One region of the Leucobacter allii genome, then DNA from elsewhere that is predicted to be linked to it. Evidence: riboswitches for the same ligand, from Rfam matches in the RefSeq annotation. Region 1 holds a riboswitch; the other holds the start of a gene.
The links. Region 1 has a riboswitch for glycine ahead of MUN78_RS11765 (L-serine ammonia-lyase). Riboswitches for the same ligand answer to the same signal wherever they lie in the genome.
Positions count from the first base shown of each region.

Region 2: it holds a riboswitch for glycine, as region 1 does, so the genes downstream of both, gcvP (aminomethyl-transferring glycine dehydrogenase) here and MUN78_RS11765 (L-serine ammonia-lyase) in region 1, are expected to answer to the same signal.

Region 1 covers NZ_CP095045.1:2,532,913-2,539,790, reverse strand. Annotated here, with positions in the region: gene MUN78_RS11775 (acyl-CoA thioesterase) at 113-541, shown strand; tRNA gene MUN78_RS11770 (tRNA-Lys) at 723-795, opposite strand; gene MUN78_RS11765 (L-serine ammonia-lyase) at 1,054-2,406, opposite strand; glycine riboswitch at 2,703-2,813, opposite strand; glycine riboswitch at 2,815-2,910, opposite strand; gene MUN78_RS11760 (hypothetical protein) at 3,171-3,800, shown strand; gene MUN78_RS11755 (APC family permease) at 3,964-5,925, opposite strand; gene MUN78_RS11750 (MarP family serine protease) at 6,017-6,878, shown strand, end outside.
Region 2 covers NZ_CP095045.1:2,276,549-2,283,426, reverse strand. Annotated here, with positions in the region: gene MUN78_RS10625 (gamma-glutamyl-gamma-aminobutyrate hydrolase family protein) at 1-315, opposite strand, end outside; gene MUN78_RS10620 (glutamine synthetase family protein) at 347-1,717, opposite strand; gene MUN78_RS10615 (amino acid permease) at 1,932-3,506, shown strand; glycine riboswitch at 3,543-3,636, shown strand; glycine riboswitch at 3,641-3,741, shown strand; gene gcvP (aminomethyl-transferring glycine dehydrogenase) at 3,793-6,639, shown strand; gene gcvT (glycine cleavage system aminomethyltransferase GcvT) at 6,734-6,878, shown strand, end outside.

The DNA.
Region 1 (6,878 bases):
CCCACTGCTTCGGGACGCGCTGCGGCGGGACGGCGCGGCGAACACCGGATGGAGCGATCGACGAAACCTGCGCGACCCGATCCCGAAACACGCGCCTCGTATGCTCATCGGCATGGCGGCGCAGGATACGGACCCGGGGGTGAACTTCTACACCCGCAAGTGGGTGCGGCCCGAGGATCTCAACGCCAACGGCTCGCTCTTCGGCGGCAGCCTGCTGCGCTGGATCGACGAGGAGGCGGCGATCTATGCGATCCTGCAGCTCGGCAATCCCCATGTGGTCACGAAGTTCATCTCGGAGATCAACTTCGAGGCCTCGGCGCGGCAGGGCGACCTCATCGAGATGGGCCTCGTCGCCACGGAGTTCGGGCGCACCTCGCTGACGATGCGCGCGGTCGTGCGCAACATGATCAACCGCAGGACGATCCTCACCATCGAGCGCATCGTCTTCGTGAACATCGGGGCGGACGGCTCGCCCGCCCCGCACGGCTTCAACGGCATCACGTACGATCGCGATCGCATGCCCGTCTCCCTCGGGGGATGACGACGGCGCGGATCGCGCGCAGACTCCCGCGGGGAGCTCCGGGTAACGGTGCTCGGCTCCTCGCGGGAACCCTCTCGGCCGGTGCCGGGGCGAGGTGAGGGCGTCTCGCCCGTCCCGTTCGGACCCCGGCGCCGTCCCGACTTGTGGAGGGCGTTCCGCTGAATCGGGGCGGGGAACGCGGTAGGCCCCGTGGGACTCGAACCCACGACCCGCGGATTAAAAGTCCGATGCTCTACCAACTGAGCTAGAGGCCCGTGCCTCACTAATCTACCGTGTTTTCGGGGAGGGGAATCCCGCCCCGGGCGCGAGCGGCGAAGGGTCGCGCCCGCCGAGCTCGGGCCGAGGTGCAGCTTGGGTGAGCGATGCGGCTTCGGTGAGTCGGGATCGTGCGGATCGGTGTGACGGAAGCCGCATCGCTCACCGAAGCGACGCCCAGACCCGAAGCGACGCCCAGACCCGAAGCGGCGCAGGATCCGCGCCGGATCCGCACCGTGCCGGGCCCCGATCCGCGCTCAGCATTCCACGGTGTTCACGCCGACGCCGACCCTCACGGCGAGGCCGCCGAGCGCGGTCTCCTTGTACTTGTCGCTCATGTCCTTCCCGGTCTCGCGCATCGTGGCGATCACCTGATCGAGGCTGACGTGGTGCGAGCCGTCGCCCATGAGCGCCATGTTCGCCGCGTTGACCGCCTTCCCGGCCGCGATCGCGTTGCGCTCGATGCAGGGGATCTGCACGAGACCGCCGACCGGGTCGCAGGTGAGGCCGAGGTTGTGCTCCATGGCGATCTCCGCGGCGTTCTCCACCTGCTCGGGGGTGCCCCCGAGCACCTGCGCGAGTCCCGCCGCCGCCATCGAGGATGCGGACCCGACCTCGCCCTGGCAGCCGACCTCGGCCCCGGAGATCGACGCCTGCTCCCGGTAGAGGGCGCCGACCGCGGCGGCGGCGAGCAGGAACTCCCCGACGACCTCCTGGCGCTGCGCCGCGCACCAGCCCGCCGCCTCCGGGTGGTAGTGCGTGGCGTAGAAGAGCACCGCGGGGATGATACCCGCCGCGCCGTTCGTCGGCGCCGTGACGACGCGCCCTCCCGAGGCGTTCTCCTCGTTCACGGCGAGCGCGACGAGGTTGATCCACTCCTGCCAGTACCGCGGATCCCGATCCGGATCGCGCTCGCTCAGCCGCCGATGCCACTCGGGCGCGCGGCGTCGCACGCCGAGGCCGCCGGGCAGGGGCCCCGTGCGGGTGAGCGCCGAGTTCTTGCAGGCCTCCATGACCTGCCAGATGCGGGCAAGGCCATCTTGGATATCCCGTTCCTCGTGCCGGCTCCGTTCGTTCGCGAGCATCACCTCCGCGATCGAGCGCCCGGACCCCCTGGCATGCGCGAGCAGTTCGGCGGCCGTGCGGAACGGATAGGGCTCCGCCGGGCCGGCCGCGGATTCGCCGGACTCCTCCTCGCCCTCCCGCACGACGAAGCCGCCACCGACCGAGTAGGCGAGCTCCTCGTGGAGCGGGGCGGCCGAGGCGTCGAGGGCCGCGAAGCGCATCCCGTTCGTGTGTCTCGGCAGCACGGTGAGGGGGCGCAGCACGAGATCCTCGACGCCGAAGTCGAGCTCGACCGTCGGGGACCCCAGCTCGGCGGCGAGCCGGACCGTCCCCTCCGAGCGGATCCGGGCGAGCGCCCGATCCGCCTCGTCGGGGAGCACGGTCCCGGGGTCGAAGCCCTCCAGTCCGAGCAGCACGGCGGTGAAGGTGCCGTGCCCGCGCCCGGTCGCCGCGAGCGAGCCGGTGAGCTCGACGCGCAGTCCGGCGACCCGGTCCACGAGCCCCGCGGCGCGCACTCGGTCGACGAAGCCGCGGGCGGCGCGCATCGGTCCGACGGTGTGCGAGCTCGACGGGCCGAGGCCCACCGTGAACAGTTCGAACACGCTCGTGCCCGATCGCGCCCGCGCGGGCGGGAGCGACGGGGCAGCGGGTGCCGTCGTGGAAGAGACGGCGGGGGAGGCTGCGGGTACGGTCGCCGGGGAGTCTGCAGGTGCGGTCGTGGAGTCTGCGGGTACGGCGGGGGAGGCTGCGGGTACGGTCGCTGGGGAGCCTGCGGGGGAGGCGGGAACGGCGGTCATGGGGTCTCCGAACGGGGTGCGCGTTCGCGCGGGCGGACTGGGATCCTCCCCGCTCTGTACTGGGACCTGAGAGATTCGAACGCCCCGTCCGTTCGCGACGAGCGCGTCCTTGCACCTTCGGTGAGCCGCGGCGTCGCGGCTGCTTTTCAGAGTTGCCGTGCTGCAGCGGTACGGGTGCCTGAGAGATTCCCGGGGAGGGCTTGCTCCTACGGCGCCGGGTCGCACGCCCCCGGACTCTCCCGCTGCGGCTCGATGGCCGATATTCACGTTGATTGCAGCCGACGATAGCACCGCCGCGGCGGATCCCCAAGCACCGCGCACGGCACGCGCCCCGGTCGGATCGGGCCCGCGCCCCGACGGTGCCGGGCCCGTGCCCGGGCCGCGTGACGGGATTCCAACCCGGCTCCCATGCGCGCGGGCTCCCGGCGGCGTAGACTCTCCGGGTCCGCGGGCGGCCGGAGATCGCGCACCATCCCGTGCGCCAGGCCCCGCGGAGACACCCGAGGAGTTCCGTGCACCGAGACCATCAGCGTCCCATCCTGCAGCCCACCGCCGATTTCGACTGGATCATCGGCTCTGACGAGCCCGGCGCGGCCCACCGCCTCGCTCAGGAGACCTCGTGGGCGCTGCTGGACCGGGTGCGACGCGGCGCCGATCCCCAGGTCGTCGAGCGGGTCGTCGGGCTCGCCTCGGGCGACGGCATCGACGACATCGCGGAGCTCTGGGCGGCGGAGGGCACGCACTCCCTCGCCGGCGTGCTCTGGCGCCTCTACCTCCTGCGTCGCGTCGTCGCCGCGGATCCCGAGGCGGCCGCCGACCTCTTCACGCGCGGGAGCGCCGCCTCGGCGACCATCGATCCGGTCGTCGCCGGCGCCGCGGAGCCCGTGACCCCCGGCTCGATCGCGGGGCTGTGCGACACGATCCTGCGCGGAGTCTTCGCGGGGGATCTCGGCGCCGCGCTCGATCGCGCTGCAAGCTACTGCCGCCTCATGGCGCTCGGCGCGGCCGACCTCGCGGACGCGCGGGACGCGCACGACGACGCGCACGCGACGCAGCTCACCACCCGGGCGCTGCGCTATTCGACGCTCGCGCAGGAGCTGCACGCGGGGGCGCGCCGCTGGCGGGACGGCACGCTCGCCTGACGCGCCCGGGCCCGAACCCGCCCTGGTGCGCGGAGGAGACTGCGGTAGAATCTCTCGTGCCGGGCCGCAGTAACCCCGGGCTCCAATTTTCGCCGCTTCGAGCGGCCTTCCGCCGAGAGGCGTTCTGCGGCTCGGTTCCTTCCTCTCCGGTCGACGACCGCACTCAGGCGACGTGCACCCACGGACGGCGCGTGTGATCGGGCTCCGCCTCCCGCAGCACCTCGCGCGTCATCGGCGCGATCTCGCCCTCGCCGAAGAGCAGGAAGCGGGCGAAGCCGGCGATCGGATTCCCCTCGTTCCACCGGAAGTAGACGTGCGGCGTGCAGCCGAGCGCGTCGCGCAGGTGCAGCGCGACCGCGGCGATGGCGTTCGGCACCGAACTGCTGCGCACCACGAGCACGCGGAAGCCGTGGCGTTCGACGCCCCGCACGAGCAGCTCGCCCTCGAAGTCCGAGCTGTCGGAGATCTCGACCTCGATGAAGAGCGCGTCGGCGTCGGGCAGGCGATGCGCGCGCCGCGCGTGCTCGAGCTTCGCGGCGTAGCGCTCCGCCGACAGATCGTCCGGCGTGTGGGCGATCAGCCGGAGCTGTCCGGGAGCCTCGATGAACGCCGCGGCCGAGGGCTCGAGGCGCACGGCGGTCGCGCGCAGCTCCGTCGACCGGAGGACGCGGGAGACGAGGCTCACCGCGAGGATCCCCAGGATGAAGCAGCCGGCGATCTTGATGCCGTCGGGCCGCTCGATGATGTTCGCGACCGTGGTGTACAGGAAGACGAGGCTCACGATCCCGAAACCGATGGTCGCCCCGCGCTCCTTCCGCGCCCGCGCCGTGAGCGTCACCGCGACCGCCGCCGAGGTGATGAGCACGAGCACGCCGGTCGCGTACGCCCCGCCCTGCGCGTCGACGCTCGCCTCGAAGATCACCGTGATCGCGAAGGCGACGGCGGTGAACACGAGCACGAGCGGCCGCGTCGCGCGCGCCCACGCGGGGGCCATGCCGTAGTGCGGCAGATAGCGCGGGACGAGATTCAGCAGGCCCGCCATCGCCGAGGCGCCGGCGAACCAGAGGATCGCGATCGTGATGATGTCGTAGACGGTGCCGAAGCCCTCGCCGAGATAGGCGTGGGCGAGGTAGGCGAGGGCGCGGCCGTTCGCCGCCCCGCCCGGCTGGAACTCGGCGGCGGGGATGAGGGCGACCGTTGTGATCGATGAGGTGACGAGGAAGCCGCTCATGATGAGCGCCGAGGTGGTGAGGAGGCGCCGCGCGCCCCGGATCCGGCCCTCGGGCCGCTCCGCGGTGTCCGCGGCGTCGCCGCGGATCTGGGGCATGACCGCGACGCCGGTCTCGAAGCCGGAGAGCCCGAGGGCGAGCTTCGGGAAGACCACGAGCGCGATCGCGACGACGAGCAGCGGATCGCCGTGCTGCGCGGTGAGCACGCCCCACCAGTCGCCGATCACGATCGGATCGGCCACGAGATGGCCGATCGCGACGACGACGACCACGAGGTTCACGGCGAGGAACGCGGCGACGAGCGCGGTGGCGAGCCGGATCGCCTCGCGGAAGCCGCGGAGGAAGACGACGCCGAGACCGGCGAGCAGCGCGAGCGTGATGACGACCTCCTGGCCGGCGAAGCCGCGCGGCGCGAAGGGGTTCTCGACGAGGTGCGCGGTGGCGTCCGCCGCCGACAGGGTCATGGTGATCATGAAGTCGGTCGCGGCGAAGCCGAGGAGGGCCAGGATCGCGAGCTTGCCGCCCCAGCGGGGGAGGAGCCTGGCGAGCATCGAGATCGAGCCGGTGCCGTGGGGGCTCTCCCGCGCGACGCGACGGTACACCGGTAGGGCGCCGAGCAGGGTGACGGCGACCAGCACGATGGTGGCGATCGGCGCGACCGCGCCCGCGGCGAGTGCGGCGATGGCCGGCTGGTAGCCGAGGGTGGAGAAGTAGTCGACGCCGGTGAGGCACATCACCCGGAGCCAGTGGGCCCGGCGCTCCTGCCCCGGTCGGCCGTGCGGGCCGGCGTGCTCCCCGGGCGGCTCAGCCGTCTCGGCGAGCAGCCACGAGCGCAGCGCGTGTCGGCGACCCGATAACGGAGGCTCCTCTGGCGTCGCTTCGAGCGACGAGCCCATCCTGGTGTTCACTGCGCAAGTGTACCTCCGCGCGGGGCGACTGGCAGCCGTTCGCCATCTTTCTCCGAAGCGGGCTCGCTACAGTGAGCGCGTGACCATCGGACAGATCCTCGACGTGCTCCTCGTCGTGCTCGTCGCAGCTGCCGCGATCGCCGGGTTCGCCCGCGGGCTGCTGCGCACGCTCGGCGCCGCGCTCGGCCTGGTCGCGGGGGGAGCTGCCGCACTCGTCGTCATGCCGTTCGTCTCCCGCGAGGTGCCCGCGGTCGGCTGGAACGTCGTCGCGGCGCTCGCCGCGGGGCTCCTGCTGCTGGGGCTCGGCGCGGCCCTCGGGGGCCGCATCGGGCGCGCGGTCCGGCGGTCCGCCGAGCGGGCGAAGCTTGCCCCGCTGGATCGGGTGCTCGGCGCCGCGGCGAACCTCGGGGTGTCCCTCGCCACCGTCCTCGTGCTCGCGATGAGCGTGACCTCCTTCGGGGTCCCCGCGCTCTCGCAGGCCGTCGCCTCCTCCTCGGTCCTCCGCTTCCTGCAGAGCGCGACCCCGGAGCCGGTCGAGGCGGCGCTCGCGCGGCTGCGCTCCGCCGCGCTCGAGGACGGCATTCCGACGATGCTGGAGGCCGCGGGGATCGACGCGGGCCGGGCGCCCGACGCCGATGCCGACACGGCCGCCCTCGACGCCGCGGCGCGATCCGTGCTTCGGATCACGACGAACTCGCCGGCCTGCAGCACCTCGAGTTCGGGCAGCGGCTTCGTCGTCTCCGACGGCGTGGTGATGACGAACGCCCATGTCGTCGCCGGCGCCCAGGAGATCGTCGTCGAGGAGTCCGGCGCGATCCCGGAGGCGGCCAGGCTCGTCTACTTCGATCCCGCGGCCGACATCGCCGTGCTCCGGGCGGACGGGCTGACCGCCGCGCCGCTGCGCATCGCCGCGGATCCCGCCGCCGGCGACACCGTCTTCT
Region 2 (6,878 bases), 260 kb from region 1:
CGCCGCCTGCAGCACCGCGGCCTCGAACTCGTCCCGATCGGTGCGCGGCGCCCCGGTGCGCTCGTGCGGCCGCTGCCCGTAGCGCGCGGGATCCACGTCGGCGCCCCCGGAGAGCACGAGCCCGTCGAGCGCCCCGACGATCGCCTCGGCGACGCCGGGGGCGACCGGCTGCGGCGGGAGGACGACGGCGATGCCGCCGGCGTCGGTGACGCCGCGCAGGTAGACCTCGGGGAGGAAGGATGCGCGGACGTCCCAGACCCCGGTCCGGGCCTGCTCGAGGTAGCTCGTGATGCCGATGATCGGCGCGGGATCCATGGCGGCTCCTGGTGCTCGTGGGGGAGGGGGGTCAGAGTCGTTCGAAGCCGCGCACGCGCTCCCAGTCGGTGACGGCGGCGTCGAAGGCGGCGACCTCGATCCGCGCGGCGTGCACGTAGTGCTCGACCACCTCGTCGCCGAAGGCCCGTCGGGCGAGCTCCGAGCGCTCGAACAGGTCCGCGGCCTCGCGGAGGGTGGTGGGCACGCGGGCGATGTCGCTGTCGTAGGCGTTGCCCGCGAGCGGCTCGCCGAGTGCGAGCCCGCGCTCGATGCCGTCGAGCCCGGCGGCGAGCATGCCCGCGACCGCGAGGTACTGGTTCACATCGCCGCCCGGCACGCGGTTCTCGACCCGCATGGCGTGCCCCCGGCCGACGACGCGCAGCGCGCAGGTGCGGTTGTCGTGCCCCCAGGCGACGGCCGTCGGCGCGAAGCTGCCGTCGACGTAGCGCTTGTAGGAGTTGATGTTCGGGGCGAAGAGGAGCGTGAACTCGCGCATGGCGGCGAGCTGGCCGGCGACGAAGCTGCGGAACAGCGGGGACATGCCGTCCGGCGCGTCGGCGTCGGCGAAGACGGGTGCGCCCGCGGCGCTGCGCAGGCTCGTGTGCACGTGGCAGCTGTTGCCCTCGCGCTCGTTGAACTTCGCCATGAAGGTGAGGCTCTTGCCGTGCGCGTCGGCGATCTCCTTGGAGCCGCTCTTGTAGATGGAATGGTTGTCGCAGGTGGTGATCGCGTGGGCGTAGCGGAAGGCGATCTCCTGCTGGCCGAGATTGCACTCGCCCTTCACGCCCTCGCAGTACATGCCGGCGCCGTCCATGGAATTGCGGATGTCGCGCAGCAGCGGCTCCATCCGCGTCGAGGCGTGGAGGGCGTAGTCGACGTTGTAGTCGCTGCCCGGGGTGAGGTCGCGGTAGCCCTTGCGCCACGCGGAGCGGAAGTCGTCCTCGAAGACGATGAACTCGAGCTCGGTGCCGACGAAGGGCACGAGGTCGCGCTCGGCGAGCCGCTCCACCTGGCGCCTCAGGATCTGCCTGGGGGAGACGGCGATGGGGGCGTGGTCGGCGGCAGTCGTGAGGTCGGCGATGACGAGCGCGGTGCCCGGGAGCCAGGGGGCGAGGCGGAGCGTCCCGAGATCCGGGATCATCGCCATGTCGCCGTAGCCGCTCTCCCAGCTGGTGAGCGCGTAGCCGTCGACCGTGTTGAGCTCGACGTCGACGGCGAGGAGGTAGTTGCAGCACTCCGAGCCGTGCTCCATGGCGTCCTCGAGGAAGAGCCTCGCGGAGATGCGCTTGCCGACCAGCCGACCCTGCACGTCGGTGAACGCGACGATCACGGTGTCGATCTCGCCCGCGGCGACGGCCCGCCTCAGCTCGTCCGGGGTGAGGTTGCCGCTGTTCGGGATCATGTGGGCTCCTTGCTCGTCGTCGAGACCGGGTGTCACGTCAATGGTCGATCGCTCGACCATTAAAGCACGTCCCCCTCGGTGATCGCGCGGAAGAATTTACATAAAGGTGGTGGTAAACGACCAATAGATCGCTATAGTCGGTCTCGACATCGCACCACCGCAGCGTCGACGACGCACGACGCGCACCGATCACACCGCAGTGAAAGGGGCCGAGATGGCCAAGGACACGTTGAGAGTCTCCGGGGTGACGTACACCACCGCGGAATCCGGGTACTTCGAGAAGCGCAAGCTCAAGCGCGCCGCCGGCGTCTGGGGGCTCTGGGGCCTCGCCGTCGGGGCCGTGATCTCCGGCAACTTCTCCGGATGGAACTTCGGCATCGAGGCGGCCGGCTTCGGCGGCATGCTCATCGCCTTCGCCATCCTCGTGGTCATGTACTACGGCCTCGTCTTCTCCATCGGCGAGATGGCCGCAGCCATGCCGCACACGGGAGGGGCCTACTCCTTCGGCCGCGCGGCGATGGGGCCGTGGGGCGGCTTCGTGACGGGGCTCGCGGAATCCATCGAGTACGTCGCGACGACCGCGGTCATCGTCTACTTCTCCGCGGGCTACGCCAACGGCGTCACGGAGGGGCTCATGGGGTTCAGCCTGCCGAACTGGGTGTGGTGGATCATCCTCTACGCCGCCTTCGTGGCGCTCAACACGGCGGGCGCGGCCATCTCGCTCAAGTTCGCGATCGTCGTCTCCTTCGTCTCGATCGGCGTGCTCGTGCTCTTCGCCGTCATGGCGTTCGCGAGCGGCACCGTGAACTGGGGGAGCCTCCTCGACATCGCGCCCGACCCCGGGCAGTCCGCCTTCCTGCCGCACGGCGTGCTGCCGATCCTCTTCGCGCTGCCCTTCGCCATGTGGCTCTTCCTCGGCATCGAGGAGCTGCCCCTCGCTGCGGAGGAGTCGCACGATCCCGTCCGCGACATCCCGCGCGCCGGCCTCTGGGCCCGCGGCACCCTCATCGTCACCGGCCTCCTCGTGCTCCTGCTCAACACCGCCGTGCTCGGCGCCGAGGCCACGGGTGTCGCGGGGGAGCCGCTCCTCGACGGCTTCCGCGCGATCCTCGGCGACGATCTCGCCTGGGTCGCCGGTCTCCTCGCCCTCTTCGCGCTGTTCGGCCTGCTCGCTTCGCTGCAGGGAATCATGTTCGCCTACGGGCGCAACCTCTACTCCCTCTCCCGCGCGGGCTACTACCCCAAGTTCCTCTCGCTCACGGGCTCGCGCCAGACCCCCTGGGTCGCGCTCATCGCCGGGGCGATCATCGGCCTCGCCGCGCTCGTCATCGTGGAGCTCACGGGCGGCGACAGCGGCGTCGGCGGCGCCGTCGTCCTGAACATCGCCGTGTGGGGCGCCGTGCTCGCCTACTTCATGCAGATGCTGTCCTTCATCATCCTGCGCCGCAAGTACCCCGATGCGAAGCGACCGTATCGCAGCCCCTGGGGCGTGTTCGGCGCCGCGGCGGCGGCCGTGATCTCGGCGCTCATCTTCCTCGGCTTCCTGCTCAACGAGACCTTCCGTCCGGCCATCGTGGCGATCGTGGTGGTCTACGTCGTCGGCCTGCTCATCTTCGGGCTCTACACCCGCCACCGCCTCATCCTCTCGCCCGAGGAGGAGTACGCGGTCTCGGGCGGGCTCCACGGCGACCCGCAGCGCGAAGGCTACGGCGGGGAGGTCGAGGAGGAGCTCCTGGCGCTCGACGGCACGGACGCCGCCGGCGATCCCGATCGGCCGCGCGCCGTGTAGAGTGAGACCGCAGCAGCACATCTGAATACCGGCCATCACGTCATGGCGGGAGAGCCCGGGCCGAGCGCCCGGCGCCGTAGGAGCAACCCCTCCCCGGGAATCTCTCAGGCCCCCGTACCGTCACGACACGGCGACTCTGGAAAGCGGCAGGCGCGCGAGCGCCGGCTCACCGACGGTGCAAGGATGCGCCCGCCCGGGCGGGCGCATCCGAATCTCTCAGGTACCCATCACAGAGCGGGGAGGATCCTCTCGTCCGCTTCGTGCCCCGCACGACGTCCCCTCGGAGATCCTCGTGAGCCCCACCCCTCCAGCCAGCGCCTTCGCCGACCGGCACATCGGCGTGACCGCCCCCGCCGATGTGCGGGCCATGCTCGACCGCCTCGGCTACGCCGAGCTCGACGAACTCGTCGACGCCGCGGTCCCGAGCGCCATCCGCATGGACGGTCCGCTCGACCTCCCCGCCGGCGTCGGCGAGGAGCAGATCCTCGCCGAGCTCCGCGGCTTCGCGGCGAAGAACACCCCGATGGTCCAGATGATCGGGCAGGGCTTCTCGGACACGCACACGCCCCCGGTGATCCGTCGGAACGTCCTCGAGAGCCCCGCCTGGTACACCGCGTACACGCCGTACCAGCCGGAGATCTCGCAGGGACGCCTCGAGGCGCTCCTGAACTTCCAGACGATGGTCTCCGACCTCACGGCGCTGCCCGTGGCGAACGCCTCGATGCTCGACGAGAGCTCCGCGGCCGCCGAGGCCGTGCTCCTCATGCGCCGCGCCGGCAAGGCGTCGCCCACCGCGAAGGCCGTGCTCGACGCCGCGCTCTTCCCGCAGACCATCGCCGTGATCCGGGGCCGCGCCGAGGCGCTTGGCTTCGAGGTCGAGGTCGCCGACCTCGGCGCCGGGCTGCCCGAGGGGGAGCTCTTCGGCATCGTGCTGCAGCAGCCGGGCGACCGCGGCGCCGTCGTCGACCACGCGGCGACGATCGCCGCGGCGCGGGAGCGCGGCGCGATGGTGACCGTGATCGCCGATCTGCTCTCCCTCACCCTCATCGTGCCGCCGGGCGAGCAGGGCGCCGACGTCGCCGTGGGCAGCACCCAGCGCTTCGGCGTGCCGCTCTTCTTCGGCGGCCCCCACGCGGCGTACCTCGCGGTCCGCGCCGGGCTCGAGCGCTCGCTCCCCGGCCGCCTCGTCGGCGTGTCCAGGGACGCCGCGGGCCGACAGGCCTATCGGCTCGCGCTGCAGACCCGCGAGCAGCACATCCGCAGGGAGAAGGCGACGAGCAACATCTGCACCGCGCAGGCGCTGCTCGCCATCACGGCGTCGATGTACGCCGTGTACCACGGCCCCGAGGGGCTCCGGGCCATCGCCGAGCGCGTGCACGCGCACGCGAGGGCGCTCGCCGCGGCGCTCGCCGCCGCGGGGATCCCGCTCGCCTCGGCCTCGTTCTTCGACACGGTCGTCGCCGAGGTCCCCGGCCGCGCCGACGCGGTGATCGCGGCCGCGGCCGCGGCCGGGATCAACCTGCGCCGCATCGATGCGGGCACGGTCGGCGTCTCGACCGACGAGACCACGACGGCCGCGCACATCGCCGCCGTGGCGCGCGCCTTCGGCGCCGCCGAGCCGAGCGCGCCGGCGCCGGGCGCCGCGTTCCCGCCGGCGCTCGCCCGCACGAGCGACTACCTCAGCCACCCGATCTTCGCCACCGTGCGCTCCGAGACCCAGATGCTGCGGTACCTGCGCCGCCTCGCGGACCGCGACCTCGCGCTCGACCGCACGATGATCCCGCTCGGATCCTGCACGATGAAGCTCAACGCGACCGCCGAGATGGAGGCCATCTCCTGGCCGGAGTTCGCGGGCATCCACCCGTACGCGCCCGCCGAGCAGACCGTCGGCTGGCGCGAGCTCATCGCGGAGCTCGAGCGCCGACTGGTCGCCATCACCGGGTACGCCGGCATGTCGCTGCAGCCGAACTCGGGCGCGCAGGGCGAGCTCGCCGGCCTCCTCGCCATCCGCGGCTACCACCGCTCACGGGGCGAGGCGGACCGCACGGTCTGCCTCATCCCCGCCTCGGCGCACGGCACGAACGCGGCCTCCGCCGTGCTCGCCGGGATGCGCGTCGTCGTCGTGCGGAACACCGACTCCGGGCACATCGACCTCGACGATCTGCGCGCGAAGGTCGAGGCGCATCGCGACCAGCTCGCCGCGATCATGATCACCTACCCCTCCACCTACGGCGTCTACGACACGGACGTGCACGAGGTGTGCGGGCTCGTCCACGCCGCCGGCGGACAGGTCTACATCGACGGCGCCAACATGAACGCCCTCGTCGGCATCGCGCAGCCCGGGCGCTTCGGCGGCGACGTGTCGCACCTCAACCTGCACAAGACCTTCGCGATCCCGCACGGCGGCGGCGGCCCGGGCGTCGGCCCCATCGGGGTCGCCGAGCACCTGCTCCCGTTCCTCCCCGGCGATCCGCGCGGCGGGGGAGCGACGGGCGGCGCGGCGGTCGTCGCGACGATCTTCGGCTCCGCCGGGGTCCTCCCGATCTCCTACGCGTACATCGCGCTCATGGGAGCCGAGGGGCTCGCGCGGGCGACGCGGACGGCGCTCCTCAGCGCGAACTACATCGCCGCGAGGCTCGCCGAGCACTTCCCCGTGCTCTTCACGGGGGAGTCCGGCCTCGTCGCGCACGAGTGCATCCTCGACCTCCGCGAGCTCACCGCGCGTTCGGGCGTCACCGCCGAGGACGTCGCGAAGCGCCTCATCGACTTCGGCTTCCACGCGCCGACGCTCGCCTTCCCCGTCGCCGGGACGCTCATGGTCGAGCCCACGGAGTCCGAGGACCTCGGCGAGATCGAGCGCTTCATCGCGGCCATGATCGCGATCCGCGGCGAGATCGCGGACGTCGCCGAGGGCCGCTGCCCCCTCGGCGACTCGCCGCTGCGGCTCGCCCCGCACACGGCCGAAGCGCTGCTCGACGCGGACTGGGACCGGGCATACACCCGCGAGCGGGCCGCGTACCCGGTCGCCTCGCTCCGCGCCGACAAGTACTTCCCGCCGGTGGGGCGGATCGACGGTGCGCACGGCGATCGCAACCTCGTCTGCTCCTGCCCGCCGCCCGAGGCCTTCGCATGACCTGCCGAGCCGCGACCCCCGCGAATCCCACCCCGACGAATCCGACTCCCGCACACCCGACCCCGACGACACCGACCGACGAGAGCAGGACACCATGAGCGACCCCAGGCGCACCGCGCTCGGCGCCGAGCACGACGCGCTCGGCGCGACCTTGACCGACTTCGGCGGCTGGGAGATGCCGCTGCGGTACGGCTCCGAGCTCGCCGAGCACCGCGCCGTCCGTGAGGCGGCCGGGCTCT